4 regions of the Streptomyces sp. NPDC054863 genome follow, and region 4 is predicted to be linked to each of the others. Evidence: riboswitches for the same ligand, from Rfam matches in the RefSeq annotation. Region 4 holds a riboswitch; each other region holds the start of a gene.
What was found. A riboswitch is a leader RNA that binds a small molecule or an ion and turns the genes downstream of it on or off. The one in region 4 is predicted to bind cyclic di-AMP.
Positions count from the first base shown of each region.

Region 1: linked by a shared signal. The riboswitch ahead of ACWGIG_RS08570 (transglycosylase family protein) and the one ahead of ACWGIG_RS07260 (M23 family metallopeptidase) in region 4 are both predicted to bind cyclic di-AMP.
Region 2: linked by a shared signal. The riboswitch ahead of ACWGIG_RS26340 (NlpC/P60 family protein) and the one ahead of ACWGIG_RS07260 (M23 family metallopeptidase) in region 4 are both predicted to bind cyclic di-AMP.
Region 3: linked by a shared signal. The riboswitch ahead of ACWGIG_RS13145 (M23 family metallopeptidase) and the one ahead of ACWGIG_RS07260 (M23 family metallopeptidase) in region 4 are both predicted to bind cyclic di-AMP.

Region 1 is NZ_JBSGZD010000029.1:4,454-11,779, reverse strand. Features, by position in the region: gene ACWGIG_RS08585 (recombinase family protein) at 1-473, shown strand, start outside; partial or broken gene ACWGIG_RS08580 (cytochrome P450) at 521-808, shown strand; gene ACWGIG_RS08575 (transglycosylase family protein) at 926-2,041, shown strand; cyclic di-AMP (ydaO/yuaA leader) riboswitch at 2,319-2,516, shown strand; gene ACWGIG_RS08570 (transglycosylase family protein) at 2,519-3,235, shown strand; gene eno (phosphopyruvate hydratase) at 3,605-4,891, shown strand; gene ACWGIG_RS08560 (FtsB family cell division protein) at 5,028-5,513, shown strand; gene ACWGIG_RS08555 (DUF501 domain-containing protein) at 5,578-6,168, shown strand; gene ACWGIG_RS08550 (Ppx/GppA phosphatase family protein) at 6,165-7,088, shown strand.
Region 2 is NZ_JBSGZD010000181.1:804-8,129, reverse strand. Features, by position in the region: gene ACWGIG_RS26365 (LuxR C-terminal-related transcriptional regulator) at 1-503, shown strand, start outside; gene ACWGIG_RS26360 (alpha/beta hydrolase) at 632-1,750, shown strand; gene ACWGIG_RS26355 (hypothetical protein) at 1,839-2,003, opposite strand; gene ACWGIG_RS26350 (NlpC/P60 family protein) at 2,149-3,225, opposite strand; gene ACWGIG_RS26345 (hypothetical protein) at 3,486-3,839, shown strand; gene ACWGIG_RS26340 (NlpC/P60 family protein) at 3,919-5,193, opposite strand; cyclic di-AMP (ydaO/yuaA leader) riboswitch at 5,201-5,369, opposite strand; gene pcrA (DNA helicase PcrA) at 5,595-7,326, shown strand, end outside.
Region 3 is NZ_JBSGZD010000053.1:16,088-23,413, forward strand. Features, by position in the region: gene ACWGIG_RS13135 (PrsW family intramembrane metalloprotease) at 1-1,280, shown strand, start outside; gene ACWGIG_RS13140 (aldo/keto reductase) at 1,414-2,364, opposite strand; gene ACWGIG_RS13145 (M23 family metallopeptidase) at 2,537-3,604, opposite strand; cyclic di-AMP (ydaO/yuaA leader) riboswitch at 3,901-4,034, opposite strand; gene ACWGIG_RS13150 (PP2C family protein-serine/threonine phosphatase) at 4,362-5,456, opposite strand; tRNA gene ACWGIG_RS13155 (tRNA-Met) at 5,828-5,901, opposite strand; gene ACWGIG_RS13160 (hypothetical protein) at 6,003-6,287, shown strand; gene ACWGIG_RS13165 (hypothetical protein) at 6,876-7,067, opposite strand; gene ACWGIG_RS13170 (LuxR C-terminal-related transcriptional regulator) at 7,208-7,326, shown strand, end outside.
Region 4 is NZ_JBSGZD010000023.1:3,182-10,507, reverse strand. Features, by position in the region: gene ACWGIG_RS07275 (bifunctional acetate--CoA ligase family protein/GNAT family N-acetyltransferase) at 1-2,265, opposite strand, end outside; gene ACWGIG_RS07270 (HPr family phosphocarrier protein) at 2,404-2,685, shown strand; gene ACWGIG_RS07265 (GntR family transcriptional regulator) at 2,925-3,584, opposite strand; gene ACWGIG_RS07260 (M23 family metallopeptidase) at 3,766-4,560, opposite strand; cyclic di-AMP (ydaO/yuaA leader) riboswitch at 4,575-4,742, opposite strand; gene ACWGIG_RS07255 (M16 family metallopeptidase) at 4,975-6,342, opposite strand; gene ACWGIG_RS07250 (M16 family metallopeptidase) at 6,369-7,326, opposite strand, start outside.

The DNA.
Region 1 (7,326 bases), on a different contig from region 4:
AGCGCAAGGAGTTCTTTGACCTGTTCCACATCGAGGTGCTCCTCGGTGTGAGGGAGGGGCCGCTCAAGCCCGGGACCAAGTGCGAAGTCAGCGAATGGCACTGGGAGACCGGAACGCTGGTCCCCCAGGACCCGACGGATGCCGAGTGGCAGGCCGTAGTCGACATGCTGCGTCCGCACCTGTCAAAGAAGCACTTCGCCGGCAAGTACGACATCCGTCAGCAGTTCTGCGGCATGCTGCACAGGCTTCGCCACGGCATGGGGTGGAGAGACATGCCCCTCACCTGGGGAGTCGTCGACCCCATTCGTACCCGTCAGTTGAAGTGGTGGCGGGCGGGGCTGTGGCCCGAAGTGATGAGCAGGCTGGAGGCGGGGACCCGGGGCACTCCCGCGTACCAGCGCCCCCGGCTGCCTGGACTCGCCGTGACCGTTCAGCTTCGTTCCGGCCCGGTCGCTCAGGGGCAGCGCGGGTAGGTGGGAGTGCAAGGGGGCGACGTCTGGTCCCACAGCGCCGCCACCGGCCGGACCGGTTCCAGAATGCGGACGCCCTCGATCTCAGCCGTCGGGACAACCAGCATCTTGGCTACGGTCACGGCATCCACTACTGCCTCGGTGCCCCCCTCGCCCGCCTCGAAGCGCAGACGGCTCTGGCGGCCCTGCTGACCCGCCTCCCTGACCTGCAACTCGCGGAAGATCCTGCCGATTTGAGGTGGCGTGGGGGCCTCATCATGCGCGGACTGCGCACCCTCCCGGTGGAGTTCGGGGAAGTCGTACGGACACCCGGAGCTGATGGTGCGTCAGCTATGTGACCTTCGCGTGATCTGCACTGCATCGACTTGTGACGGGTGTTCGACTGCGGCTACGTTCACGGGCGACCCGGCAGTTACGGCCAGAAGCCGGGTCACCGTCAGCTGAAAGGCAACCGCATGCGCTCCGGGAACGGTAAGCACCGCCGCCCGCGTCAGGCACCCGCTCTCATCGTCGCGGCAGGGGTGACCGGCTCCGCACTCGCGATTCCGCTCCTGGGCGCGACCAGTGCCAGTGCGGTCGAGGCGAACACCTGGGACCGCGTCGCCGAGTGCGAGAGCGGCGGCATGTGGAGTGCCGACCTGAGCAACGGCTACTACGGCGGCCTGCAGTTCTCGCAGGAGAAGTGGGAGCAGTACGGCGGCACCGCGTACGCCGCGCGCCCCGACCTCGCCAGCCGTGGACAGCAGATCAAGGTCGCCGAGAAGGTGTTCGCCGCCGAGGGCCCGCAGGCCTGGCCGAGCTGCGCCGTCGTCTCCGGGCTCGCCCCGGGTGGTGGCTCCGGTTCCGGTTCCGCTTCCGGCGGCGTCGACGCCGCCGACCCCGGTACGGACACCGGCGCTACGCCCAAGCCCCCGGCGGGCTCCGTGAAGCCGGACACCCCCGGCACGGAGCCCCAGCACGAGGGCACCCCGGACGCGGGTACGGAAAAGGGTGCGCCGACGGACCCCGCGACACCCACCCCTCCCGCGACGCCCACCACTCCGGCCACGCCCGCCACCCCCGGCGGCGAGCAGCCCGCCGAGCCGCTTCCCGGCTCCAGCATCGAGCCCAGCACCGGCCCGGACACTCCGGCCGCCCCGGACGCCGGGCAGCCGTTCCCCGGCACCACCACGCCCGGTGCGCAGACCCCCGGCGCCGAGTCCCCGGCCACACCCACCACGCCCGCCACACCGGGCACTCCCGACCCCGCGGCTGGCAGTCAGGGCAAGCACCGCGGCGAGCCCGCTCCCGAGAACTCCCTTCCCGGACAGGACGATTCGTCCGCCCCGGAGAAGGCCGACGGGCGCGAGGCGGGCGGTCATGCCTCCCGCGGCGGCGACAAGGGGGCGGACGGGACCGCACCCGAGCCGGGCAACTACACCGTGCGGCCCGGCGACAACCTCTGGCACATCGCCGACGAGGCGCACGTGCCCGGCGGCTGGCCCGCGCTCTACGAGGCCAACCGCAAGGCCGTGGGCGGCGATCCGGACCTCATCAAGCCAGGCCAGAGCCTCGACCTGAGCGAAAACTAGGCCCAGAACACGGGTACTTCAGGGTCTTATGTCCGGTTCTGCGCAAGTGAGACATGAGTCTCTCTGCCCCAACTGGCGCGTCCCTGCGGGAAGGTCCTGCCGTGCCCCCTCTGACCTGCGTAAACGGCCGTGCAGGGAGGGCAAGTAGGGGCCGAATGTCCCCGATGTGCCTCTTTGAACATCGGGGACACCTGTGATTACGGTCGTCCTCGCTCGCCACCGGTGAGCACCGGAGCCCGTCACGCCGAATCCTGCCGGCGGGCCCCGGGAGCAGTCGTCGCGTAAAGCGCCGTAGGCAGGAGCGGGGGACCCAAGGTAAGTGCCGGGACCGGACGTTGAGAGACGTGACGGGAACGGCTTGGGGTGAAGCCTTCGAGACGGAACGCAGCCGACACGGTGCGGACCCGACCGAGGGCCGGGCGAACTCACAGCCCGAACCCGACAGCTCACCTCGAAGGCGTCGGTGAGGGGATTTTCATGTCGCTGTTCAACGGCAAGGGCAAGCACCGTCGTCCGTCCAAGGCCACCCGGGTCGCCACCCTCGCGGGTGTCACCGGTGTCGCGGTCGCCGCTCCGCTGATGGGGGCCTCCACGGCCTCCGCCGCCTCCGTCGACACCTGGGACGCGGTCGCCCAGTGCGAGTCCGGCGGCAACTGGTCCATCAACACGGGCAACGGCTACTACGGCGGCCTGCAGTTCACCAACTCCTCCTGGGCCGCCGCCGGCGGCACCAAGTACGCGCCGCGCGCCGACCAGGCCTCCAAGGGCCAGCAGATCGCCGTGGCCGAGCAGCTCCTCAAGATCCAGGGCCCCGGCGCCTGGGCCTGCGCGGGCGCCGGCAACCTCAGTAACGACGGTGTCGACCCGGGCGTCAGCACCGGCTCGGGCGCACAGAAGTCCGCCCCGAAGAAGGAGCAGCGCTCCGAGGCCCCGGCCTCCCGCTCCGAGTCCCGCAAGGCCCCGAAGCAGGAGCAGCGCTCCGAGACCCGCTCGGTCCCCAAGGTCGAGTCGAAGGCCGGCGGCCCGATCAAGAAGGGTGACGGCGAGTACGAGGTCAAGTCCGGCGACACCCTCTCGAAGATCGCCGAGGCGAAGGGCGTCAAGGGCGGCTGGCAGCACATCATGGACCTGAATGAGGAAGTCGTCTCCGACGCCGACCTCATCTTCCCGGGTCAGCAGCTCCACCTGAGCTGACCCCGCGGGGACTTCGGCGGCCCACCCCCGCCCGGTCCCCGCCCCGTGGAGCGGACGGCCCACCCCCGTCCGCTCCGCACTCCTGGTCCCCGGCCGGGCGCGACTTCCCCCTGTACGCGCCGGGCCGGGGCCCTTTTGTGTCCGCGTCCCCTCATATGTGCAGGGCCCGTAGGCACGCTGAGTGAACGGATCCGTAACACATGGCGACGACCCTTATGTCCTTCGTCCCGTAATACAGGCATTCGGGCATCTTTTCGTCCCAGCGGGCGGTCGATCGGCTGGCTGTCGTCCGCGATCCGGTTAGGCTCATGTCGCAAGGCCGAAAGCGACCCTGCACCCTGCTTCCTCAGCGTCACATCCCATAAGGAGATGCTCGTGCCGTCCATCGACGTCGTCGTAGCCCGGGAAATCCTGGACTCCCGAGGCAATCCCACGGTCGAGGTCGAGGTCGGCCTCGACGACGGCAGCACCGGTCGTGCTGCTGTCCCGTCCGGCGCCTCCACCGGCGCCTTCGAAGCCATCGAGCTTCGCGACGGTGACCCCAACCGCTACATGGGCAAGGGTGTCGAGAAGGCAGTCCTCGCCGTCATCGAGCAGATCGGCCCGGAGCTCGTCGGCTACGACGCGACCGAGCAGCGCCTGATCGACCAGGCGATGTTCGACCTCGACGCCACCGAGAACAAGGGCTCCCTCGGCGCCAACGCCATCCTGGGCGTCTCCCTCGCGGTGGCCCACGCGGCCTCCGAGGCGAGCGACCTGCCGCTGTTCCGCTACCTCGGTGGCCCGAACGCGCACCTGCTGCCCGTCCCGATGATGAACATCCTCAACGGTGGGTCGCACGCCGACTCCAACGTCGACATCCAGGAGTTCATGATCGCCCCGATCGGCGCGGAGTCCTTCTCCGAGGCCCTTCGCTGGGGCGCCGAGGTCTACCACACCCTCAAGAAGGTGCTGAAGACCAAGGGCCTGTCCACCGGCCTGGGCGACGAGGGCGGCTTCGCCCCGAACCTGGAGTCCAACCGCGCCGCGCTCGACCTCATCGTCGAGGCCATCACGCAGGCCGGTTACATCCCCGGCGAGCAGATCGCGCTCGCGCTCGACGTCGCCGCCTCCGAGTTCTACAAGGACGGCAAGTACGAGTTCGAGGGCAAGTCCCGCTCGGCCGCCGAGATGACCGAGTACTACGAGGAGCTCGTCTCCGCGTACCCGATGGTCTCCATCGAGGACCCGCTGTACGAGGACGACTGGGCGGGCTGGGCGGTTCTCACCGGCAAGCTGGGCTCCAAGGTCCAGATCGTCGGCGACGACCTCTTCGTCACCAACCCGGAGCGCCTGGCCCGCGGCATCGAGGAGAACTCCGCGAACGCCCTGCTCGTCAAGGTCAACCAGATCGGCTCGCTCACCGAGACGCTGGACGCCGTCGAGCTGGCCCAGCGCAACGGCTTCAAGTGCATGATGAGCCACCGCAGCGGCGAGACCGAGGACGTCACCATCGCCGACCTCGCGGTCGCGGTGAACTGCGGCCAGATCAAGACCGGCGCCCCGGCCCGCTCGGACCGCGTCGCCAAGTACAACCAGCTGCTGCGCATCGAGGAGATCCTCGACGACGCCGCGGTGTACGCGGGCCGCTCGGCGTTCCCCCGCTTCAAGGGCTGAGCCTGCTGCGCAAGCTGTGCCTGCTGGGCCTTCAAGGGGGTTGAGACCCCGCTGAAGGTTTAAGCCTCCGTACGTCCCCGTACCCGGTCCCGTACCGTGTGCGGGGACGTCGGCGCGTAACGGGGAGGGACAACGGATGGCCGCGAAGGGCAACCGCGACCGGTTCTCCACCACGACCAGGCTGCGCCTGCTCGGCGAGCAGACCGCCGCCCGCGTCTACCGCTCCCAGACCCGCCGCCAGGCCCGCCGCTCCCGGCTCACGGGCCGGGCGGCGCTGCTGGTCCTGGTGGTCTGCACGCTGGTGGTGGCCCTCGCGTATCCGATACGGAGCTACTTCTCGCAGCGCACCGAGATCGCCGACCAGGAGCAGGCCAGGAACGAGGCGGAGCGGCGCGTCGAGCAGCTCCGCGACGCCAAGGCCCGGCTCCGCGACGACGCGTACATCGTGCGGCTGTCCCGCGAGCACCTGCACTACGTGAAGCCGGGGGAGACCGGCTTCACCATGTACGACCCGGACGCGTCCGGCGCCACCGAGCGGCCGGGCGAGGGCGGGGCCGCCGACCGGCCCTGGTACTCCCACGTCTGGGGCGGCGTCGACGAGGCCGACCGCCGGGAACCGTAGAACCGCTCTGCGTAAGAACCACTCTCCGTACGAAACAGACGGAACAGACCGACAGAAGGCACGCATGCACACCCCGCCCCCGACCACGCCGCGCACCGAGCCCACCGACCGGGACATCGAGGCGTTCAAGCTCCAGCTCGGCCGCCCGCCGCGCGGGCTGCGCGCGATCGCGCACCGCTGCCCCTGCGGCAACCCCGACGTGGTCGAGACGGCCCCGCGACTGGACGACGGCACGCCGTTCCCCACGCTCTACTACATGACCTGCCCCCGTGCCACGGGCGCCATCGGCACCCTGGAGGGCTCCGGCCTGATGAAGGAGATGCAGGCGCGGCTCTCCACCGACCAGGAGCTGGCGGACACCTACCGGGCCGCGCACGAGGACTACCTGAAGCGGCGCGACGAGATCGAGGAGCTGGTGGGCTTCCCCAGCGCCGGCGGGATGCCCGACCGCGTGAAGTGCCTGCACGTCCTCGTCGGCCACTCCCTGGTCGCGGGCCCCGGTGTGAACCCCTTCGGCGACGAGGCCCTCGCACTGCTGCCCGAGTGGTGGGCCAAGGGACCCTGCGTCACCCCGTGCCTGGACAAGGCCGCCGACAAGGCCGCCGACCAGGCAGCCGGCGAGGGCGCCGCCCAGACCGAGGAGACCGCCAAGTGACCCGGGTCGCCGCCATCGACTGTGGTACGAACTCCATCCGCCTGCTCGTCGCCGACGCCGACCCTACGACGGGCGAGCTGGTCGACCTCGACCGCCGCATGACGATCGTCCGGCTCGGCCAGGGCGTGGACCGCACCGGTCGGCTCGCCCCGGAGGCCCTGGAGCGCACCTTCGCCGCCTGCCGCGAGTACGCGGAGATCATCAAGGCGCACGGGGCGGAGAAGGTCCGTTTCGTGGCCACCTCCGCCTCCCGGGACGCCGAGAACCGCGAGGAGTTCGTCTCCGGCGTCCTCGACATCCTGGGCGTCGAGCCCGAGGTGATCTCCGGCGACCAGGAGGCCGCGTTCTCCTTCACCGGTGCCACCAAGGAGCTGGCGGGCCAGGGCGGGGAGTATCTGGTCGCCGACATCGGCGGCGGCTCCACCGAGCTCGTCACGGGCCGCGGGACGGTCGGGGCCGCCCGCTCCGTCGACATCGGCTGCGTACGGCTGACCGAGCGGCACCAGCCGTCCAGCCCGGCCACCCCCGAGCAGGTCGCCGCGATCCGCAAGGACATCGGGGCCGCCCTCGACCTGGCCGCGCGGACGGTGCCGCTGGCCGACGGCTCCCCCCGCACCCTCGTCGGCCTCGCCGGGTCCGTCACCACCGTCGCGGCGATCGCGCTGGGGCTCGACGCGTACGACCCGTCGGCGATCCACCACGCCCGGATCCCGTACGAGCGCGTCAAGGAGGTCACCGGGATGCTGATCGGTGCCACCCACGACGAGAAGGCGGCCATCCCCGCCATGCACCCGGGCCGGGTGGACGTCATCGTCGCCGGATCGCTCATCCTGCTCGCCCTCATGGAGCGCGCGGGAGCCTCCGAGGTCGTGGTCTCGGAACACGACATTCTGGACGGCATCGGGTGGTCCGTAGCCTGACGCGGAAGCCCGCCGAACGAACTTCGTGAAGTTCTTCACAAGGAAAAGGGGCCTGTTGGGCCCCTTTTTTACGTCCGGGAGCCGATCGGGCGGCGCGGCGACCCCGAGTGCGCGCATAACGGACGGTTCCGGGCGTGTTACGGATGTATGAATCGCGTAAGTGGTCCAGCGTCCGGAAGGGGCCATCGGGCCTGCTGGGAAGGGGTTTTCAACGTCCCCCGACCCCTGGTGGTTCCCC
Region 2 (7,326 bases), on a different contig from region 4:
TGGTCCTCCTCGACGTGCACCTGCCGGGCGGCGGCGGGGTCGAAGTGCTGCGCCGGTGCGCACCGTTGATGTCGGACGCCGAGCAGCCGGTGCGGTTCCTGGCGCTGTCGGTCTCCGATGCGGCGGAGGACGTCATCGGCGTCATCCGGGGCGGTGCACGCGGGTACGTCACCAAGACGATCACCGGCGCCGACCTGGTGAATTCGGTGTTTCGGGTGCAGGACGGGGACGCGGTGTTCTCGCCGCGGCTGGCCGGGTTCGTCCTGGACGCGTTCGCGTCGACGGACGCGCCCCCGGCCGACGAGGACATGGACCGGCTCACCCAGCGGGAGCGCGAGGTGCTGCGTCTGATCGCGCGCGGCTACGCGTACAAGGAGATCGCGAAGCAGCTGTTCATCTCCGTGAAGACGGTCGAATCGCACGTCTCGGCGGTGCTGCGCAAGCTCCAGCTGTCCAACCGGCACGAGCTGACCCGCTGGGCAACTGCCCGACGGCTGGTCTGACCCCGCCCCAAAGCTGCCCTGACCTGCGGCTTTACCGGGGGTTCAGGTGCGGCAGGGGTGTGAGTCAGGTGACAGACACGTGAAATCGGGCAACCCCGGTGGCGATCAGGCCATCTAGTACCCACGTGATGAGTCTTACCGGGACCCCCTTCTTCGTGACCGCGATCGCCCTGCTCGTGGTCGCGGTCGTCCTGCCGCTGGCCCTGTGGAGCCGGGTGCGCGGTCCCGCCGCCGTGCGTGGCTTCGTACGGCTGTTGATGCTGGTGTTCGCACAGGTCACCGCCATCACCGTGGTCTTCGTCGGGGTGAACAACGCCAACGGGCTCTACGACACCTGGGACGACCTGCTCGGGACGACGGACCGGGCCGGGACGGCCACGGACCTCGGCCCCGACGGCATAGGCGGTCAGAAGCTGTCCGAGCAGCCGAAGGAAGCCGCGAAGTTCAAGCCGGTCGACGACGCCAGGATGGGGCCGGGCGTCCAGGTCACCGAGCTCAAGGGCCGGATCTCCGGGGTCGAGGGCGAGGTGTACGTGTGGCTGCCGCCGCAGTACGACGACCCGGCGTACAAGGACAAGAAGTTCCCGGTGGTCCAGCTGCTGCCCGGCTACCCCGGGTCCGCGAAGGCCTGGTTCGGCACCCTTGAGGTGAACAAGCAGCTGGGGCCGCTGATGAAGCAGGGCAAGGTCAAGCCTTTCATCCTGGTCTCACCGCGCACCACCCTGCTCGGCGACCAGACCGACACCGGCTGCGCCAACATCCCGGGCAAGGTCAACGCGGACAGCTGGCTGAGCGTCGACGTGCGGAAGATGGTCTTTGACACCTTCCGCGCCTCGGACAAGGCCTCGGACTGGGCCGTCGGTGGCTACTCGGCGGGCGCGCACTGCGCAGCCAAGCTCGCCGTCGCCCACCCGGACCGCTACCGCGCGGGCGTCAGCCTCTCCGGCTTCAACGACCCGAACGGCGAGCCCGCCGCCCTCACCGCCGCGACCCCGGAACTGCGGCGCGCCAACAACCCGTACATGATGCTGAAGGCGGCGAACAAGGCGGGGAAGCCGCCGCGCACCGCCCTGTTCGTATCGGGCGCGGCGGGCGACGGCTTCGAGGCGGGGACCGCCATGAAGGGTGCGGCGAAGGCACCGACGACGGTGCGGGTCGTGAAGCTGACCGGGCCCCACGGCACCAGTGTGTGGAAGCAGCAGGTGCCGGAGGTCTTCCGGTGGCTGTCGGACCAACTGGGCAAGTAGCCGCCGACGGGCGGGGACGGCCGTCTTCGGTACTCAGGAGCGGCGGCCGTACAGGAGCGACGGCCGTGCTCCGTAACGACGGCCGTGCTCAGTAGCGACGGCCGTGACCGCGCCCGCCGCGGAGCCGGCTCAGGAGCTGCCTCGCCTGCGAGCGCCTGCGCGGGTTCGAGGCCTCGCGGCGGCCCCGGGCGATGGTGCGGCGGCCCTGCGGGCTGCGTGCGTAACTCTTGATCCTGTTGATGATGCCCGGCATGACTGTGCCTCCCTCTATGAGGCCGTGGCGGCCACGGCCTCATAGAGGCGGCTACCCCGCGAAGAGCGGACGACCCTGTCGATCACAGGGGGCGTCACAGAGGGGCGTTACAGAGGGGCGTTACGAGGGGCGTCAGGCGTGGGCATCATGCCGGCCGTGTCGCCCCCGTCAGCGGCATCTGGTCGATCGGCGCGATCCGCACCGGGGCTCCGGGCCGCGGTGCGTGGATCATCTTGCCTTCGCCGATGTACAGCCCGACGTGGGTGATGCCGGAGTAGAAGAACAGCAGATCTCCCGGCGCGAGTTGGGAACGCGAGACGCGTTCTCCCGCGTTGATCTGTGTGTAGGTGGTGCGCGGGAGCGCCACCCCGGCAGAGCGCCAGGCGGCCTGGGTCAGGCCCGAGCAGTCGAAGGAGGAGGGGCCCGTGGCACCCCAGACATAGGGCTTTCCCAGAGCGGAGTAGGCGAACGAAACGGCCTGCGAGGCACGGGCGTTGGGCGCCCGGACGCTGCCGCGCGGCATCTCGGTGCGCTTCCCGCGACTGGCACGGTCGCCGCCGCCACCCGCCTCGCCGTGCCCGTCCTGGGCCGCGTACCGGGCGCGGTCGTCGGCGGTGAGCCGGGAGAGCAGTTTCTCGGCGCCGGAGATCTTCTCCTGGATCTTCGCCTTCTGCTTCTTCAACTCGCCCTGCTGTTCGGCGAGTTCGGAGAATCTCTGGCCGGCACTGCCGCGCAGCCGGGCGATCTCGGCGACCTGCCGCTGCGCGCCCAGCACTTTGACGGCCTGCCGGTCGCTCGCCCGCCCGGCGATCGCGGCCCGCTCCAGGTACTGGTCGGGGTTCGAGGTCAGCGCGACCTGGAGCGCGGGCTCGATGCCCCCGGTGCGGTACTGGGACGCGGCCAGAGCGCCGAGCGAGCCGCGTGCGGAGTTGAGCTGCTCCGTCTTGCGTGCCGCCTCGTCCCGTAGCTGGCCGAGCGACTTCTTCGTCCGCTCGGCCTTCTCCTGCACGCCGTTGTACGCCTCGGTGGCGGCCTCTGCGTCGTGGTACAGCTTGTCGATCTTCGACTTGATCTGTGCCGGAGTGAGCGTCGGCTCCGCCTGCGCGGTGCCCTCCAGTGCGGTGGCGCCCGCGGCCCCTGCCAGTGCGAGGGTGACCGCGGTGGTACGGGCACTGCGAGCGGTGCTGAGTGAGCGCTGCTTGGGCTTCCGGTGCGCTGCCACGAGGGCGTTCACGTCCTTCCACTGGTCCGTCCGGCCGAGTGAGGGGGAGGGGAGTCGGCCGTCTGGGGAGGGACGCTAAACCTGGACGTCACGGCACAGCCTTCGAATGAGCGCTAATGGCAGGAAGAGGTCGAGTACTGGTCGCGGATGATCGACGACAGGGATGCGGAATCACCACTTCCGCGCCCTCTGCGACCGATGGGACGGAATGGCCCGCCCTGCCGCCGTCGCCCTGCTAACGCCTGGCTAGGCTCCGCCCCATGGACGTCACGATCAATGTCTTCGTAGGACTGCACATCATCGGCATCGCCTCGCTCCTCGGCGGCTTCCTGACCCAGATGAAGGCGATGGGCGCGGGCACCGCCCGTTTCACACCCCCGATGCTGCACGGTGCGCTGACCATGCTGGTGACCGGCATCGCCCTGGTCGGCATCCACCAGGCCCAGGACCACCCCCTCAACAACGTCAAGCTCGGCATCAAGCTGGCGATCCTGGTGGTGATCCTGGGCCTCGTCTACGTCAAGCGCGATGACGAGAAGGTGGAGAAGGCCCTGTTCGGCGCGGTCGGCGGGCTGACGGTCGTCAACATCTTCATCGCCGTCCTGTGGACCTGAGTTCCGGCGGGGCCGGTCAGGCCGACTGAGCTCCGGGGCGGGGCCGGTCAGGCCGACTGAGCTCCTGGGGCGGGGCCGGTCAGGCCGGCCGGATGCTCCCGTAGATCGGCATGTAGTAGATCGACTCCTCGCGCACCTTCGCGTTCGGCTTCGGCGCGTGGATCATCATTCCGTCGCCCTTGTAGATGCCGACGTGGCTGATGTCGTCGTAGAAGAACACCAGGTCACCCGGTTTGAGGTCCTTCGTCGCGACCCGTGTGCCGACCTTCACCTGGTCCCAGGTGGTCCGCGGCAGGTTCACCCCGGCGGCCCGCCAGGCGGCCTGGGTCAGTCCCGAGCAGTCGTACGAGGAGGGGCCGGTGGCGCCCCAGATGTACGGCTTGCCGATCTGCGCGCGGGCGAAGGCCAGCACCTTCGCGGCCTTGGTGGAGTACGAGCTTCCGGAGCCGGAGCCGGAGCCGGAGCCGCTACCGGAACCCGAACCGGAGCCGGACCCCGAGCCGCTGCCGGACCCCGCACCCGTACCCGGATCCCTGGCCGACCCGGATCCGGCCCCCTGCCCGGCCTCCTTCTCCTGCTCCCTCTCCCTCTCCTTCTCCCTCTCCCGCTCCTTCTCCCCGGCCGCCGCCTCCGCCTGCTGCCGCGCCAGCTCGTCCGCCTTGTGCCTGGCCGCCGCCTCGCGCTTGCGTTCCAGCTCCGCGAGCTCGGCCTTCTCCTCGGCGGTCAGCCGCGACAGCAGCCCGCGTGCCTGCCCGAGCTTGTCCTGCACGTCCTGCTTGGACTCCCGCAGCGAGGCCTGCGAGGTGGTCAGCCGCTCCAGGCCGCGGGTCGCCACGGCCCGGTGCTTCGCGGCGGACTGCTGCTGCGCGGTGTAGTCGGCGACCAGCTTCCTCTGCTGATCGGTGGCCCGCGCCATCAGCCGCCGCGAATCGAAGTACGACTGCGGGTCGTGCGCCAGCAGCAGCGCGGCCGTGGGACCGACCGATCCGCTGCGGTACTGGGTGGCGGCGAAGGTGCCGAGCGAGCGCCTGGCCTCGTTGAGCTTGTCGGTGCGCTGTGCGACGTCGTCGAGGAGCCCCTCGACCTTCTCCTTCTGCTGCCGGGTGGCTTCCTTGGCCCCGTTGTACTTCTGGGTCGCCGCCCCGGCCTGCCGGTAGAGGTCGTCGACCTTCTGCTGCACCTCTTCGACCGACGGCTTGGGAGCGGCGGGAGGGACAGGAGAGGCGGGTGCGGCCTGTGCGGACTGGGCGACCAGACCGACGGTGACCAGGGCGGCGGCGGTGACGCCGACCCCGGGAGCGGTGGAACGTATCAGCGACGTGGCGCGGGTACGCGGCTTGCGATGCGATGCCAAAGCAGGCATTCCTTCCGTGGACCGCCTACCGGGTTAGCTGTCGGGTTCGGGCGGACTGACGGAAGGTGCCCTACGGCCCAGGTCGTGGGGGTACGGGCCGATTCACCCCGGTGATGCGTGTGGGTCCCCGGTTCCGAACCACCGTGCGGGCGGCGCGAATTCGGCGTGAGGGGACCGTTCCGGCGCGGTTCGCCGAGGGGGGTACGGGCCGCTCGCGCAGCACCGTAGCCAATCCCCGTGACGGGTGGGAAGCCTGATGTTCGATATGCCCGATACGTTTTCGTGACCTTAGCAAGGGCGTGAGTACAGGGTCACGGGCTGTGGTGGCGGACGGTGATCACGGGCCGGGGTGGCGGAAACCGGGGCCTGCTGTCAGTGGGGCCGCCTAGACTCGGTAGGCGATGAGCAGCCTCTTTGACGACAGCTTCCTGGCCGACCTCCAGCACAAGGACGACGCGGCCCCGCCTCCCCCGGAGGACACCGACGACGGTGCCCCCGCGGAGGAGGTCCCGCATGACCTCTTCGGGGGTGCGTTCGACGGTCCGCCGCCGCCCCGCGACGGGTACTACCGGGACGGCGCCCCCCGCCCGGTGGTCGACCCGGCGGCCCTCCTCGACGGGCTGAACGACAACCAGCGCGCCGCCGTCGTGCACGCCGGATCGCCGCTGCTCATCGTGGCCGGAGCCGGTTCCGGCAAGACCCGCGTGCTCACCCACCGCATCGCGCACCTGCTGTCCGCCCGCGGGGTGCACCCCGGCCAGATCCTCGCGATCACCTTCACCAACAAGGCCGCGGGCGAGATGAAGGAGCGCGTCGAGGAGCTGGTGGGCCCGCGCGCCCACGCGATGTGGGTGTCCACCTTCCACAGCGCGTGCGTCCGCATCCTGCGCCGCGAGTCCAAGAAGCTCGGCTTCACGAGCTCCTTCTCGATCTACGACGCCGCCGACTCCAAGCGCCTGATGGCCCTGGTCTGCCGCGACCTCGACATCGACCCGAAGAAGTTCCCGCCGAAGTCCTTCAGTGCCAAGGTCTCCAACCTCAAGAACGAGCTGATAGACGAGGAAGCCTTCGCGGGCCAGGCCGCCGACGGCTTCGAGAAGACCCTCGCCCAGGCCTACGCGCTGTACCAGTCCCGCCTCCGCGAGGCGAACGCACTGGACTTCGACGACATCATCATGACCACGGTGCACCTGCTCCAGGCGTTCCCCGACGTCGCCGAGCACTACCGGATGCGCTTCAGGCACGTCATGGTCGACGAGTACCAGGACACCAACCACGCCCAGTACACGCTCGTACGGGAGCTGGTCGGACCGTCCGGCGAGGACCGCGCGCCCGGCGAGCTGTGCGTCGTCGGTGACGCCGACCAGTCGATCTACGCCTTCCGCGGCGCGACGATCCGCAACATCCTCCAGTTCGAGGAGGACTACCCGGACGCGAAGACGATCCTCCTGGAGCAGAACTACCGCTCCACCCAGACGATCCTCACCGCCGCCAACGCCGTCATCGAGCGCAACGAGAACCGCCGCGCGAAGAACCTCTGGACCGATGCCGGCGCCGGATCCCAGATCACCGGGTACGTCGCCGACACCGAGCACGACGAGGCCCAGTTCATCGCCGAGGAGATCGACCGCCTCACCGACGCGGGCGACGCCAAGGCCGGCGACGTCGCCGTCTTCTACCGTACGAACGCGCAGTCCCGTGTCTTCGAAGAGATCTTCATCCGGGTCGGCCTGCCGTACAAGGTCGTCGGCGGCGTCCGCTTCTACGAGCGCAAGGAGGTCCGGGACATCCTGGCCTACCTGCGCGTGCTGTCGAACCCCGAGGACACCGTCCCGCTGCGCCGCATCCTCAACGTGCCCAAGCGCGGCATCGGCGACCGCGCCGAAGCCATGATCGACGCGCTGTCGCTGCGCGAGCGGATCAGCTTCCCGCAGGCCCTGCGCCGCGTCGACGAGGCGTACGGAATGGCCGCCCGCTCGGCCAACGCCGTCAAGCGGTTCAACACGCTGATGGAGGAACTCCGTACGATCGTCGAGTCCGGAGCCGGACCGGCCACCGTCCTCGAAGCCGTACTGGAGCGGACCGGATACCTCGCCGAGCTGCAGGCTTCCACCGACCCGCAGGACGAGACCC
Region 3 (7,326 bases), on a different contig from region 4:
GTGTCCTTCGCGGCGTCCGGCAGCGCGCCTTCTGGCGCAGCAGGGCGGTCCGCGCCACCGCGCTGATCGTGCTGCTCGCCCTGTCGGGTCTTGTGCTGTTCGCACTCGTACGGGAGCAGACCGGCACCCGCGGCTTCCTGGTCGGGCTCGGTCTCGCCGTGTTCCCGGTGCCGTTGCTGCTTGCGGCGTTCCGGTGGCTGGACCGGGTCGAGCCGGGACCCTGGCGGAATCTGGTCTTCGCGTTCGCCTGGGGCTCCTGCGCGGCGGCGCTCGTCGCGATCACGGCCAACAGCTTTGCCGTGCAGTGGATAGCCGTGGCCACCGCGGACCCCGACGGGGCGGACACGCTGGGGGCGACCTTCGTCGCGCCGTTCGTCGAGGAGTGCGCGAAGGCGGCGGCGATCCTGCTGGTCTTCCTGTTCCGCAGACGGCACTTCACGGGAATCGTGGACGGCGTGGTCTTCGCGGGCTTCACCGCGACCGGCTTCGCCTTCACCGAGAACATCCTCTACCTGGGCAATGCCTTCGGCGAGGACCAGGCGTTCGGCGTCTCCGGTCTCGGCGCGGTGACGGCGGGGACGTTCTTCGTGCGGGTGGTCATGTCCCCCTTCGCGCACCCTCTGTTCACCGTGCTGACCGGCATCGGCTTCGGCCTGGTGGCGCTCACGCCGACCCGCCGGATGCGCAACCGCGCCTGGGGGCGGATCCGCCGGGTCGTGCTGCCGCTGCTCGGTCTGCTCCTCGCGATGGGCATGCACTCCCTGTGGAACGGCTCGGCGTCCTTCGGCCCGCTCGCCTTCTACGGGGTGTACGGGCTGGTCATGGTCCCCGCGTTCGCGTTCCTGACCTGGCTGGCGATCTGGACCAGGCAGCGCGAACTGCGGATGCTGTCGGCCGAGTTGCCCGCGTACGCCGCCGCGGGCTGGCTGGACCCGGCCGAGCCGCTCGCACTGTCCTCGATGCGGGCCCGCTCGCTGGCCCAGGGGTTCGCGGCCCGGACGCACGGCCCCGGAGCCGCCAAGGCCGTCGCGGAGTACGAGAAGTCCGCGACGGCACTGGCCTTCCTTCGGTACCGGGCGCGGCGCGGGGCCGCGACCCCGGAGCTGGCCGCCGAATTCACCGCCCGCGAGTCGGAGCTGCTGCACGAGCTGTGGCAGCGCAAGCGGATCGCGGGCCCGGCACTGGTGTACGCGGCCCAGGTCACCGGCCGAATACGGCTGCTCCCGCCGCCGTACCACCCGGCCTACGCGGCCACGTACAACCCGTACAAGAGCTACTGACGGCACCGGGGCCGCGAGCGCACCATGCGGGAAACGGCCGTCAGGCAGTGGCGGCCGTCAGGCAGTGGCGGCCGTCAGGCAGTGGCGGCCGTCAGGCAGTCACGCACAAGCGGCTGTCACGCACAAGCGACCGTCAGGCGGAAGCGGCCGTCAGCTTCGCCAGCTCGGCGTCGCTGAGCGTCAGGTCCGCCACCGCGAGCAGCGCCGACAGCTGCTCGACCGTACGGGCGCTGGCGATCGGTGCCACGACGGTCGGCCGGGCAGCCAGCCAGGCCAGGGCCACGGATCCGACCTCGGCGCCGTGCTCCGCGGCCACCTCGTCGAGTGCGGCGAGGACCTTGCGCCCCCGCTCGGTCTCCAGGTGCTTGGCCGCCCCCTCGGCGCGTGCGCTCTGTACCGCGCCGCCGTCCGCCCGGTACTTGCCGGTCAGGAAACCGGACGCGAGCGCGTAGTACGGCACGGCCGCGAGACCGGCCTGCGACGCGACGTCCTGGAGCTCGCCCTCGTAGGTGTCGCGGGAGACGAGGTTGTAGTGCGGCTGGAGCGCGGTGTACTTCGCGAAGCCCTCGCGCTCGGCGAAGTCCAGCGACTCCCGCAGCCGGGCGGCGGAGATGTTGGAGGCGGCCACGGCCCGCACCTTGCCGTCCCGCACCAGCTGGTCGAGCGCGGCGACGAACTCCTCGACGGGCACGGACGGGTCGTCGTAGTGCGTGTAGTAGAGGTCGATGTAGTCGGTGCCCAGCCGGCGCAGCGACTCCTCGGCGGCGGCCTTGATCGTGGTGGCGGAGAGCCCCTTGTACGAGGGGTGGGCGCCGACCTTCGTGGCGACGACGACCTCGTCCCGGTTGCCCCGGGCGGCCAGCCATTCGCCGAGGACGCGCTCGGACTCGCCGCCCTCGTTGCCCGGGGCCCAGGCGGAGTAGACGTCGGCGGTGTCGACGAAGTTGCCGCCGCCGGCGGTGTACGCGTCGAGGACGGCGAAGGACTGGTCGCGGTCGGCGGTCCAGCCGAAGACGTTGCCGCCGAGGGCGAGCGGGAAGACATCGAGGCCGGAAGAGCCCAGCGGGCGCAGGTGGGAGGTCATGAGGACTTCAACCACCCGGCCCGCCCGACCATTCCATGCACCGGCCATCGATTCCGACCGGATCACTCCGGTTCGGACAGGGCCCGAGCGGATCACTCCGGTTCGGACAGGGCCCGAGCGGATCGCACCGGTTCGGTCGGGGTCCGACCGGGTCGGACGGACCCCGGCCGGATCAGACCGTCAGGCCCTTGTCCCGCAGCCAGGCCGCCGGGTCGATGCCGTCGCCGCCCGGGGTGCGCACTTCGAGGTGCAGGTGCGCGCCGCTCACGTTCCCGGTGGCGCCCACGTTGCCGATGACCTGCCCGGTCGACACGTCACCGCCGACCTGGACACTCATCTGGGAGAGGTGGCAGTACCAGATCTCCGTGCCGTCGTTCAGCTCCAGCACGATCCGGTAGCCGTACGACCCGGACCAGCCCGCGGACTTTATGGTCCCGCCGTGCACGGCCTTGACCGGTGTGCCCGCCTGGGCGGCGAAGTCGAGGCCGGTGTGCTGCCCGGAGGACCACATCGAGCCGGACTGCCCGTAGGTCGCGGTGAGGGTGTACGAGGAGGTGGGCAGCGAGTAGCTGGCGGCCAGCTTGGCGAGCCGCTCGGCCTCCGCCTTGGCCGCTGCCTTCGCCTCGGCCGCCGCCTTCGCCTTGGCCTCTGCCTCGCGCTTCGCCTGCTCGACCTTCTCCGCCTTGGCGTCGGCCTCGTCGCGCTGCTTCTTGGCCTCGGCGGCGGCGTCCTTGACGGCCTGCTCGCGCGCGGCCTCCCGGACGGCCTCGTCGGCGACGGAGCGCTGCTGCTCGGCCTGGTGGAGGATCCGCGCCCGCAGGCTCTCGCCCGCACCGGTCTGCTGCCCGGCGGCTGCGGGAGTGGCGGAGGCGGCGGCCGGAACGGAGGCGACCACCACGCCCGTACCGGAGTCGGAGCCCGCATCGGAGTCGGAGCCCGACACCAGCGCGCCCACGCCCGGCAGCGACTCGGCGGCCGGCAGCGAGTCCGCGAGCGAGGCGAGGGAGTCGGAGAGCTGGTCCGGCAGCGAGATCGAGACGGCCGGCTTCTCCTGGGCGGTGGCGATCCCGCCGGCGCCGACGGCGGCGATGACGCCGACTCCCAGCACCGTGGAGCTACGGGCCAGGGAGCCGCGCTGCTTGGCGACGCGGTGCTTGCCGCGCACCGGAACGAGGGACTCCTCGGTGGGGTTCCACTCCTCGGCCGAGGCGGCGGGGCCACCGAAGGCGCTGCCGTAGATGCCGTCGGAGGGGCGGCCGTCGGAGAGGGCGTCGGAAAGGCTGTCGGAGGAACCCCCGAAGGAGTTGCCTGAGGATCCGTCGAACTCCGCGAATCCCTGGAAGCCGCCCTGAGGCTGCTGAGACTGCTGGCGCTGCTGCGGAATCTCGGGCGCGAGGCCGACGAGCGTGTCGCCCCGGCCGTCCGTCCGGCCGCCCGTCGGGCCCTCCGTGTCGTTGGGGACTCCGTACGCCACGTATGAAAAAGCGGGGGCCGGTGTTTCGGGGGCAGGCCTGTTGGACGCCACGGGGGCGCGCTCCTTTCCTTCCTTCTCGCCTACCGGGTTAGCTGACGGGTTCGGAGCAGGAAGGTCTCCTACGGGCCAGGTTCGGCCCGATTCACCCCAATTGGTGGTTCCCCGGTTTCCTCACGGAATTCGGCGCACGCGCACGGCGCCGTCTCTGACGACGACTGGGACGACCGCACTGCGTTATCGAACGTTAATAGACACACAAGTGGAATTCCAAGCTGTTCCAGGTGATCGTTAACGCTGTGCGGGGGGCCATGGCCAAGGCATACGGGCACATATGACCGCGAATCAGGACGACGCAGCGGCCTCCCGAAGCACATGCGCCCCACCCCCGCAAACCCTCCACAACTGATAGATCGTCAATTGTTATGCGGAGGGCTCCCCTTCGAACACACCCCGTGACCGACCGGCCGCACACACCCCGCGCACGCACTGCTCCCGCCGCGCACACGCACCGCACCCGCCCCGCTCACGGCCGCTTCACGATCTCCACGGTCCGCCGCCGCTCCGGCTGCCCCACCCCCGGCCGCCCCACCGCGAGCAGCGCCATGTCGTCGGTCTGCTTCCCGCCCGTATGCACCCTTACGTCACTGGTCAGCGCGTCCAGCACGTCCTCGGGACCGGGGTAGAGCGAGCGCCGCAGCCGCACCGCCGGGTCGTAGAAGACCCCGGCGCCGTCCCGCGCCTCGGAGAGACCGTCCGTGTAGAACACCAGCGTCGAACCCGCGGGGTACCCGAACTCCCGCGCCCGGTCGGGCCAGTCCCCCAGGTCCCCCATCCCCAGCGGCAGCGCGAACTCCTCGGGCGCCAGCACGTCCAGCTCGCCGTCCGCGTACAGCAGCAGCGGCTCGGGATGCCCCCGGTTCACCAGTCGTACGACGCCCTCGCCGCGCGGGATCTCGGCGAGCACCGCAGTCGTGAAGCCCTCCAGCGCGTCCAGCCCGTCCCGCCGGCGGCCCTCGCGCGCCAGCGCCCGCTCCAGCCGCTGCGCGACGCCCTCCAGGCAGCTCTCGGTCTCGGCCGCCTCCCGGAACGCACCCACCACCACCGCGACCGCCTCGACGGCCTCAAGTCCCTTGCCCCGTACGTCACCCACGACGAGCCGCACCCCGTACGGAGTGTCCTGCACGGCAAACAGGTCGCCCCCGATGAACGCGTCCGCCTCCGCCGCCTCGTACCGCGCGGCGATCTCAAGACCGCCGATCCGGTCCGGCGGGATCGGCACGACGGCCCGCTGCGCCGCCTCGGCGATGACCCGTACCGACGCGAGCTGCCTGCCACTCCTGCGTACGACCCGGTTGATCAGGATCGCGAGCACGGACACCGTCAGCACGGTCACCAGCTCGGTCACGCCCACCACGCTCTTCAGGGTGTCGTCGGCGATCCTCAGCCCCACCACGGCCAGCGCGGCGGCACACGCGGTCAGCCCGGTGGTGACCAGCGAGAAGAACGGTGCGGCGATCAGCGGAGCGGCTGCGAACAGCGGCGAGCCCGTGAAGTCGGACGGCGTCAGCGCGTCGAAGAAGAGCCCGCCCGCGATCATCAGCGCGGGCAGCATCCGCACGAACCGCCGCGTCTTCTTGCCGCCCCCGCCGTCCCCGGCCCCCGACCCGTTCCCCGGCCTGCCCCCGGAACCGCTCCCGGACCCGGTCCTGGCCCCTGCCCGGACCCCTTCCCTGGCCCCTGCCCCTGTGTCTGTCCCGGCCCCGTCGCTTCCGCGTCCGTACCCCGCCACCGTCAGTTCTCCTGCCCAGGTCCGCACCGGGTGCGGACGGTACCGCTCCCCACCCAGGCTGGCCGGAGCCGCGCCGTACGGCGAATCGGCATCCGCCATGTGGGGGACGGCCCGGGCGCAACTCCGTACATACGCGGACAAACGCCTGAGGCCCGGAACTCTTTCGAGTTCCGGGCCTCAGGACTTCACTACTTCTTCAGTAGCGGGGACAGGATTTGAACCTGCGACCTCTGGGTTATGAGCCCAGCGAGCTACCGAGCTGCTCCACCCCGCGTCGGTAAACACCACCTTACGCCATCCGGGCGGCCCCTCCGACCACTCGCGCACACACCGCCCCGCCACCCCCTGAACGCCCCCGCGTTCTCCCGCACCCTGGTGCTCAACGTCCTCCTGGAGGCGGAGCAGAAGGCGGCAGAGGCCCACGGCGGAGGGCCCTGCGACCCTGCCGGGCCCTTCGAGGGCACCGTCGGCGCCATCGGCGAGTTCCTGAGCGTGGACCCGTCCGTGGCCAGCCACATGGTGTCCGACTGGACCGAATCCGACCGCCCGCAGTTCGCCCGCCTCGTACTCCGCTACGTCGAGGCCCAGGACTCCCTGCGCCACCACGACCCGGTCCGGGGCACCCCACTCCGAAACGACGGAACGCCCCGACCGGCATAAACCGATCGAGGCGCTCCTCCGCAGGTCAGAGACGTGAGCCTCTCACTTCGTCCTGTAGGCCATGTCGGACTCGAACCGACAACCAACGGATTAAAAGTCCCGACAAAGACGTGCCGGAGGATGACGCCGTATGACACGCTCTGTCATACACACAGGTCAACAGCAGTCCTCGTAACGCCTTATGACGGCTCGTGTCGTTCCGTACTTCAGCGTCCGAGCACGCACGGAGCACGCACGGAGCGCGCGCCCATGAAGGGTGACTGCGCAGCAGCAAGAACGACGGAGGGGCCGAGCATCACGTGATGCTCGGCCCCTCTCTCGTCTACTGCTGCCGCTTCCCCTGCTCGGACTTTGGGTTCCGCCGACACGCCTCACCCTGGCTCTGTGGTGACAGTCCGTTAAGAACGAGTTCTAGGGCTCGCGCCCCGGCGGGGGTGATGTGCCGAGAGTCAATCGCGATGCGGGATTCGTCAGCGCCTCGATACGCGAGTGCTGGTACTCCCTCGTCGAGCCGGACCCGTTGGACGTGGAACACGTGCGTACCCCCCTGGTACCGCGCGACAGTGCCGCGCGTCCGCTGCTCCCTGGTCAGTCCCACCGGGAGTCATTGACCGCCGACGACGGCTCGACGCTGGGGGTCTCGACGGGGGCCGGCTCGGTCGCGGCGTCCGCCACGACGACGGGGGCCTGCTCGTTGATCTGGAGTGCTGCGGCACCGGTCAGTGCGGCGACTGCAAGGAGCGCGGCCGAGGCGGCCCGTGCAAGGGACGTGATGCTCATGGTTCTCCGTTCCGGTTACACCCCACTCGAACATGCGTGCGTTTGAGTGGCTTCTGTCCTACCGTGGACCCTCCGGCGAACGTGATCAAGGCATTACGCAGTGCTTCTTTACGAACGTCCTAAGTAAGAAGGGGTGGACCATGACCGACCCGGCGGCGATACCCCCTCCCCCTAACCGCTTGCGACTGTCACCCGCAGCCCTCGCGCTCTACCAGCGGATAGACCGAGGCGAAGACATCGACACCGTGGCGGACGCCGT
Region 4 (7,326 bases):
GTCGGCGTCCTCGGCGAGGAGTGCGTCGATCTGGGCGGCGGCGCCGCCCTCGTCGATGTTCTCGTACTCCGGCACCCGCCCCGGCTCGGCGGCCTCCCGCCGCCACTGCGCGTAGCGAACCGCCTCGGCGAGGGCCCGGACGGCACGCTCGGCGGCGGGGTAGGCGGGAATGCGCCGGGAGGTGGGGGGCTCGGGGGCGAGGGGGTCGGGGGTGACGGACTCAGGAGTGACCGACTCAGGGGTGACGGACTCAGGAGTGACGGGCTCGGGGGCCGGTTCCTGGGACGGCGTCGGCTGCTGCACCGCCGGTGCCGGCTGCGGGGCCACCGGTGCGGTGGCGGTCCTGTCCGGTGCCGGCTGCGGGGCCACCGGTGCGGCGGTCCTGCCCGGGGCCGTGCTCGTCGCCGCCGCCAGGGCCTCGGCCAGTTCTCCCATCTCCACGTGGACCACCGCCACCGGCTTCGCCGGGGACGTCGCCGCCGCCTCGCGCAGGGCCGCCGCCAGCACCTCGCCGTCGCCGGACTCCATCGTTCCGCCCTCACCGACCCAGGGGATCGCCGTGACGACGACCGCGTCGCACGCCGGGTCCGCGAGCGCCTGGGACAGGGCCGTACGGAAGTCCGCGGGGGTGGCGCCCGTCGTGAGGTCGCGCGGCGGGAGCGGACGCAGCCCCTCCGCGATGCAGGCGTCGTACGTGAGGAGGCCGAGCGACTCGGAGTTGCCGAGGATCGCGGTGCGCGGTCCGCGCGGCAGCGGCTGGCCGGTCAGCATCAGCCCGGCGTCGACGAGCTCGGTGACGGTGTCCACGCGGACGACACCCGCCTGCCGGAACAGCGCCGAGACCGTGGCGTCCGGAATGCGCGCCACCGGTACCGCGTGCCCGGGCGGCGTACTCCCGCTGTGCCGGGCTCCCTTGACGACCACGACCGGCTTCACGGCGGCGGTCCTGCGGGCCAGGCGCGTGAACTTCCGCGGGTTGCCGATGGATTCGAGGTAGAGGAGGACGGCATCGGTGTCCGGGTCCTCGTAGCAGTACTGGAGGAAGTCGTTCCCCGAGACGTCGGCGCGGTTCCCGGCGGAGATGAAGGAGGAGACGCCCGCGCCGCGCCGGTGCAGCCCGGAGAGGAGCGCGATGCCGATGGCGCCGGACTGGGCGAACAGACCGATCCCGCCGCGCGCCGGGCGCTGGGGCGCGAGGGAAGCGTTGAGACGTACGAGGTCGGAGGTGTTGATGATGCCGAAGGCGTTGGGGCCGATGATCCGCATCCCGTACGAACGGGCCTGGCGGACCAGTTCACGCTGCCGCTCCCGCCCTTCGGCCCCGCTCTCCGCGTACCCGGCGGCCAGCACCACCAGTCCCTGGACACCGCTCTCGCCACAGTCGGCCACGACCTCCGGCACCTTCTCCGCCGGTACGACGACGACCGCGAGGTCCACGCCCTCGCCGATCCCGGCGACGGAGCGGTGCGCGGGAACGCCGCCCAGCTCGGTGACGCCCGGGGGAAGGGCCGCGTTCACCGCGTACGTACGGCCGGTGAATCCGGCGGCCAGCAGGTTGCGCAGGACGGTGCGGCCCACGGACTGCGCGGAGCGCCCCGCGCCGACGACCGCGACGGAGCCGGGCGACAGCAGCCGCTGCACGGAGCGGGCCTCGGCGCGGTGCTCGCGGGCGCGCTGCACGGCGAGGGAGCGGTCGGTGGGCTCCAGGTCGAACTCCAGGTGCACGACGCCGTCTTCGAAGGAGCGCTTCTGCTGGTAGCCCGCGTCCGTGAAGACCTTGATCATCTTGGAGTTGGCGGGCAGCACCTCGGCGACGAAGCGCCGGATGCCGCGTTCGCGGGCGACGGCTCCGATGTGTTCGAGGAGGGCGGAGGCGACGCCGCGCCCCTGGTGGGCGTCCTGGACGAGGAAGGCGACCTCGGCCTGGTCGGCGTCGGGGCCCGAGGCGGGCAGCCCGTCGGCGTTGATGCGGTCGTAGCGGACGGTGGCGATGAACTCGCCGCCGACGGTGGCCGCGAGGCCGACCCGGTCGACGTAGTCGTGGTGGGTGAAGCGGTGCACGTCCTTGGCGGACAGCCGGGGGTAGGGCGCGAAGAAGCGGTAGTACTTCGACTCGTCCGAGACCTGCTCGTAGAAGCTGACGAGGCGCTCCGCGTCCTCGGTGGTGATGGGCCGGATGCGCGCGGTGCCGCCGTCGCGGAGCACGACGTCGGCCTCCCAGTGGTCGGGATAGACGTGATCCTGATCGCCCGCAGCCATGGCCATGGGTGCAGCCTACGACTCGCGGGCACCCGGGGAGCGGGGCAATCTGGTCCTGTTCGGCGGGACTTTTGCCGGGCAGAGCAGCCCGCACCACGTGAGAGACTGGTCTAGACAACCAATAAGCACATGAAGGGCAACACCATGGTTGAGCGCCGCGTCACCGTCGGCTGGGCCGAGGGCCTGCACGCCCGCCCCGCCTCCATCTTCGTCCGCGCCGTCACGGCCACCGGCGTCCCCGTCACCATCGCCAAGGCGGGCGGCAACCCGGTCAACGCGGCGTCGATGCTGGCGCTGCTGGGCCTGGGTGCGCAGGGCGGCGAGGAGATCGTGCTCGCGTCCGAGGCCGAGAGTGCGGACGCGGCTCTGGACCGTCTGGCGAAGCTGGTCGCCGAGGGCCTGGACGAGCTCCCCGAGACCGTCTGACCTTCTGAGACCCCATAAGGTCGCGCCCGTACGGGCGAATTCTTGACCCGGCAGCCGTGGCCTCCCCCGATTCGGGGGCCGCGGCTGTCGGCGTTTCCCCTGAATTCAGGGTGCCGAAGACGCCGGTGGAATTGCGTCCATCCGGTATCCGATTCCGGCCCGCGGTTTTCCCATACGGCTTTCGCCCAGGGTTTTCGCCGCCCACCGATTTCCCCTACTGCTTGTATACGGCCCTCGTGTTAATTCCGGCCGCCCGCCGCGTTGACGGCTTGTTGCGGAATCCTCATGCGGTACGCGGCCAGCGCCCGCTCCGCGTGCCGCGCGGTCAGCGTCCTGGCCAGCTCCGCGTCCCGCCTGGTCACCGCGTCGACGATCGCGCCGTGCTCGGCCCACGCCTCGGCGGGCCTGGCCGGCCGGTCCACCACGTACATCCAGGCGATCTTGTGCTTGAGCTGGGTCAGCAGGGTGATCAGGCCGGGGCTGCCGGACGCCTGGGCGAGGGTCTCGTGGAACCAGCCGGTCAGGGCGGTCAGGTCCTCGCCCTCCGCCCGCCCGGCCCGCTCCTGGCCCATCCTGACCAGGCCGCGCAACACCTTGAGGTGCGCCTCCCTGCGCCGAACGGCCGCACGCGCGGCGCCGAGCGGCTCCAGGAGCGTGCGCATCTCCAGGAGGTCCGCGGCCTCCTGCGCGGTCGGCTCGGCGACGCAGGCGCCCGCGTGCCTGCGGGTGGTGACGAAGCCCTCGGCCTGGAGGGTGCGCAGCGCCTCGCGGACCGGGACGCGCGAGACGCCGTACCTGCGGGCCAGCACCTCTTCCGTGAGTCGGCTGCCGCACGGCAGGAATCCGGACACGATGTCGTCGCGAATCGCCGTACACACCGAATGCGCGGGAATGCGCATGCCAGGACCCCCGTCTGCCCGCCGAAGCCTTCTCTCAACTCTATTGCAACACGGGGGAATTACCGAAGAAAATCCGGGATCTCCGAGGAATGCGCACACGGAAATGCCCCGGCTCGTGAAGAGCCGGGGCATTCCGGAACAGCGGGAGCGGCCACCGCACGTGCGACCGCGGCGGGTGCGGTCAGACGCTGACGCCGTGGCCGCGCAGGTACGCGACCGGGTCGATGTCCGAGCCGTACTCGGAGGAGGTGCGGGCCTCGAAGTGCAGGTGCGGGCCGGTGGAGTTGCCCGTGGAGCCGGAGAGGCCTATCTGCTCGCCGGCCGCGACGGACCGGCCGACGGAGACGCCGATCGAGGAGAGGTGGCCGTACTGGGTGTACGAGCCGTCGTTCATCCTGATCACGACGTTGTTGCCGTACGCCCCGCCCCAGCCGGCCTCGACGACCGTGCCGGCACCGACGGCGACGACGGAACTGCCCGACGAGGCGTGGAAGTCGACACCGGAGTGGCTGCCGGAGGACCACATCGCGCCGCCGGACTGGTAGCCGGTGGAGACGTACGAGCCGGCGACGGGCAGCCGGAAGGCGTTGAGGCGCTTGCGCTCGGCCTCGCGGGCGGCACGCTCGCGCTCCTCGCGCTCCTTCTTGGCCTTGGCCTCCGCCTTGCGCTTGACCTCGGCCTTGCGGGCCTCCTCGGCCTTCCGCTCGGCCTCGGCCTTCTCGTACGCTTGCTTCTGGGCGGTGGCCTGGGCCTCGACCTGGGCGGTGAGGGCCTCCGTCACGGAGTCCTCCATGACGACGGCGCGGATGGTGCCGGTGTCCTCGGCGGCCAGGTCGTGCTCGGCGGCGATGGCCTGCGGGGCCAGCGTTCCGATGACACCGGTCGTGGTGAGTGCGGCGACTCCGGCGATGTTTGCGCTCCTGCGCGACAGCACGGAGGGACGCCGGTGCTTCCCGGCGGCACGGGTGAACGCCATGAAGTGGCTGTTTCCTTTCCTTCCTTCTCGCCTACCGGGTTAGCTGACGGGTTCGGAGCAGGAAGGTCTCCTACGGGCCCCACCGGCCCGTGAAGGGCGATGGCGTCCGATTCACCCCAGGGACTGAATGGGTCCCCGGCTCCCCAGGCTCGCGCCTGACGGGGACTCGGCGATGACTGCCCGGTGCCACGGTTGCGGCGCACTCTGACGGACAGCCGGACCGACGCTAAGCGGCACTTCTTTCAATCGCCAAACAGACAGCCGTTTTTGTAACGGAGCCCACACGGCAGACAGGCAACCTCTCCAATAAATCGGACAAAAGGGAGGACCCCGACGACTCGGGAGTCATCGGGGTCCTTCTTGTCATGCTTTGTACCGGTTGTGTGGAGGGCCTGTGAGGCGGCCTTCCACCGGTCAGCCGGTGACGACCGTGACCTCACCGATGTTCAGCGCCCGTACGGGCTCCGCGATCTGCGAGGCGTCGCCGACCAGGACCGTGACCAGCTTGTCCACCGGGAACGCGTTCACGACGGCCGCCGTGGCCTCCACCGTGCCGGTCGCGGCGAGCCGGGCGTACAGCTGGGCCTGGAAGTCGTCGGGCAGGTGCTGCTCGACCTGGTCGGCCAGCGTGCCCGCGACGGCGGACGCCGTCTCGTACTTGAGCGGGGCGACCCCGACCAGGTTCTGCACGGCGACATCGCGCTCGGCGTCGGTGAGCCCCTCGGCCGCGAGCGTCCGCAGGACCTTCCAGAGGTCGTCCAGGGCGGGCCCGGTCGACTCGGTGTCCACGGAGCCGCTGATGGCCAGCATGGCCGCTCCCGCACCATCGGCCGTGGAGCGCATGACCTGCCCGAAGGCGCGCACGCCGTAGGTGTAGCCCTTCTCCTCGCGCAGGACACGGTCCAGGCGCGAGGTGAGGGTGCCACCGAGGCAGTACGTGCCGAGGACCTGGGCGGGCCAGACGCGGTCGTGCCGGTCCGCGCCGATGCGCCCGATCAGCAGCTGGGTCTGGACGGCACCCGGGCGGTCGACGATGACCACACGGCCGGTGTCGTCGGCGGTGATCGGCGGGACCGGGCGGGGAGCGGCGGTGTTGCCCGTCCACTCCCCCAGGGTGTCGGCCAGGACGGCGTCCAGGTCGATGCCCGTCAGGTCGCCGACGACCACGGCGGTGGAGGTGGCCGGGCGGACGTGCGCCTCGTAGAAGGCGCGCACGGCCGCGGAGTCGATGGCCTTGACCGTCTCCTCGGTGCCCTGGCGGGGGCGCGACATGCGCAGGTCCGCCGGGAACAGCTCGTGGGAGAGCTGCTTGGCGGCCCGCCGCGACGGGTTGGCCGCCTCGTGCGGGATCTCGTCGAGCCGGTTGCGCACGAGACGGTCGATCTCGCCGTCCGCGAACGCGGGCGCGCGCAGGGCGTCGGCGAGCAGGCCGAGCGCCTTGGGCAGCCGGGAGACCGGCACTTCGAGGGAGACCCGGATGCCGGGGTGGTCGGCGTACGCGTCGAGGGTGGCGCCGCAGCGCTCCAGCTCGGCGGCGAACTCCTCGGCGGAGTGCTTGTCGGTGCCCTCGGTGAAGGCGCGCGACATGATCGTGGCCACCCCGTCCAGGCCCGCGGGCTCGGCCTCAAGAGGCGCCCCGAGATTGACCTCGACGGCCACCAGCTTCTGGCCGGGACGGTCGCAGCGCAGCACGGTCAGCCCGTTGGGCAGGGCGCCGCGCTCGGGGGCAGGGAAGGCCCACGGGGTGGCGGGCCCGGCCTGCGGCTGCGGGTGGAACTGCATCTCGCTGGTCACGGCTACGGTCTCCGTCACTTGTCCGCCCCTTCCTGCTGGTCTTCCTGTGCGGCCTCGCCGGCCGTGTCGTCTGCGAGATCGGCGGCGGCTGCGAGCGGTTCGTAGACCAGGACCGCGCGGTTGTCCGGGCGCAGGCGCGCCTGCGCGACGGCCCGGACCTCTTCGGCCGTCACGTCCAGCACGCGCTGCACGGCGCTCAGGGCGAGCTGCGGGTCGCCGAACAGCACGGCGTACCGGCAGAGTTCGTCGGCGCGGCCGGCGACGGTGCCGAGCCGGTCCAGCCACTCGCGCTCCAACTGGGCCTGGGCGCGCTCCATCTCCTCGGCCGTCGGGCCCTCGGCGGCGAACCGCGCGAGCTCCTCGTCGACGGCCGCCTCGATCTGCGGGACCTCCACGCCGCCGGACGTCTTGACGTCCAGCCAGCCGAGCGAGGGCGCGCCGGACAGGCGCAGCAGGCCGAACCCGGCCGCCACCGCCGTCTGGTCGCGTCGTACGAGACGGTTGTGCAGCCGGGACGACTCGCCGCCGCCGAGGACGGTGAGCGCCAGGTCCGCGGCGTCCGACTCCCGGGTGCCGTCGTGCGGCAGGCGGTAGGCGGCCATCAGCGCACGCGCCGGGACCTCCTCCTCGACGACCTCGCGCAGTTCGCCGCCGATGACGTCGGGCAGCGAGCCGTCGCGCGGCGGCTGCTTGCCGTCGTGCGAGGGGATCGAGCCGAAGTACTTCTCGACCCAGGCCAGCGTCGCCTCGGGGTCGATGTCGCCGACCACGGACAGCACCGCGTTGTTGGGCGCGTAGTACGTACGGAAGAAGGCGCGGGCGTCTTCGAGCGTCGCGGCGTCCAGGTCGGCCATCGAGCCGATCGGGGTGTGGTGGTAGGGGTGGCCCTCGGGGTACATGAGGGCGGTGAGCTTCTCGAACGCGGTGCCGTAGGGCACGTTGTCGTACCGCTGGCGGCGCTCGTTCTTGACG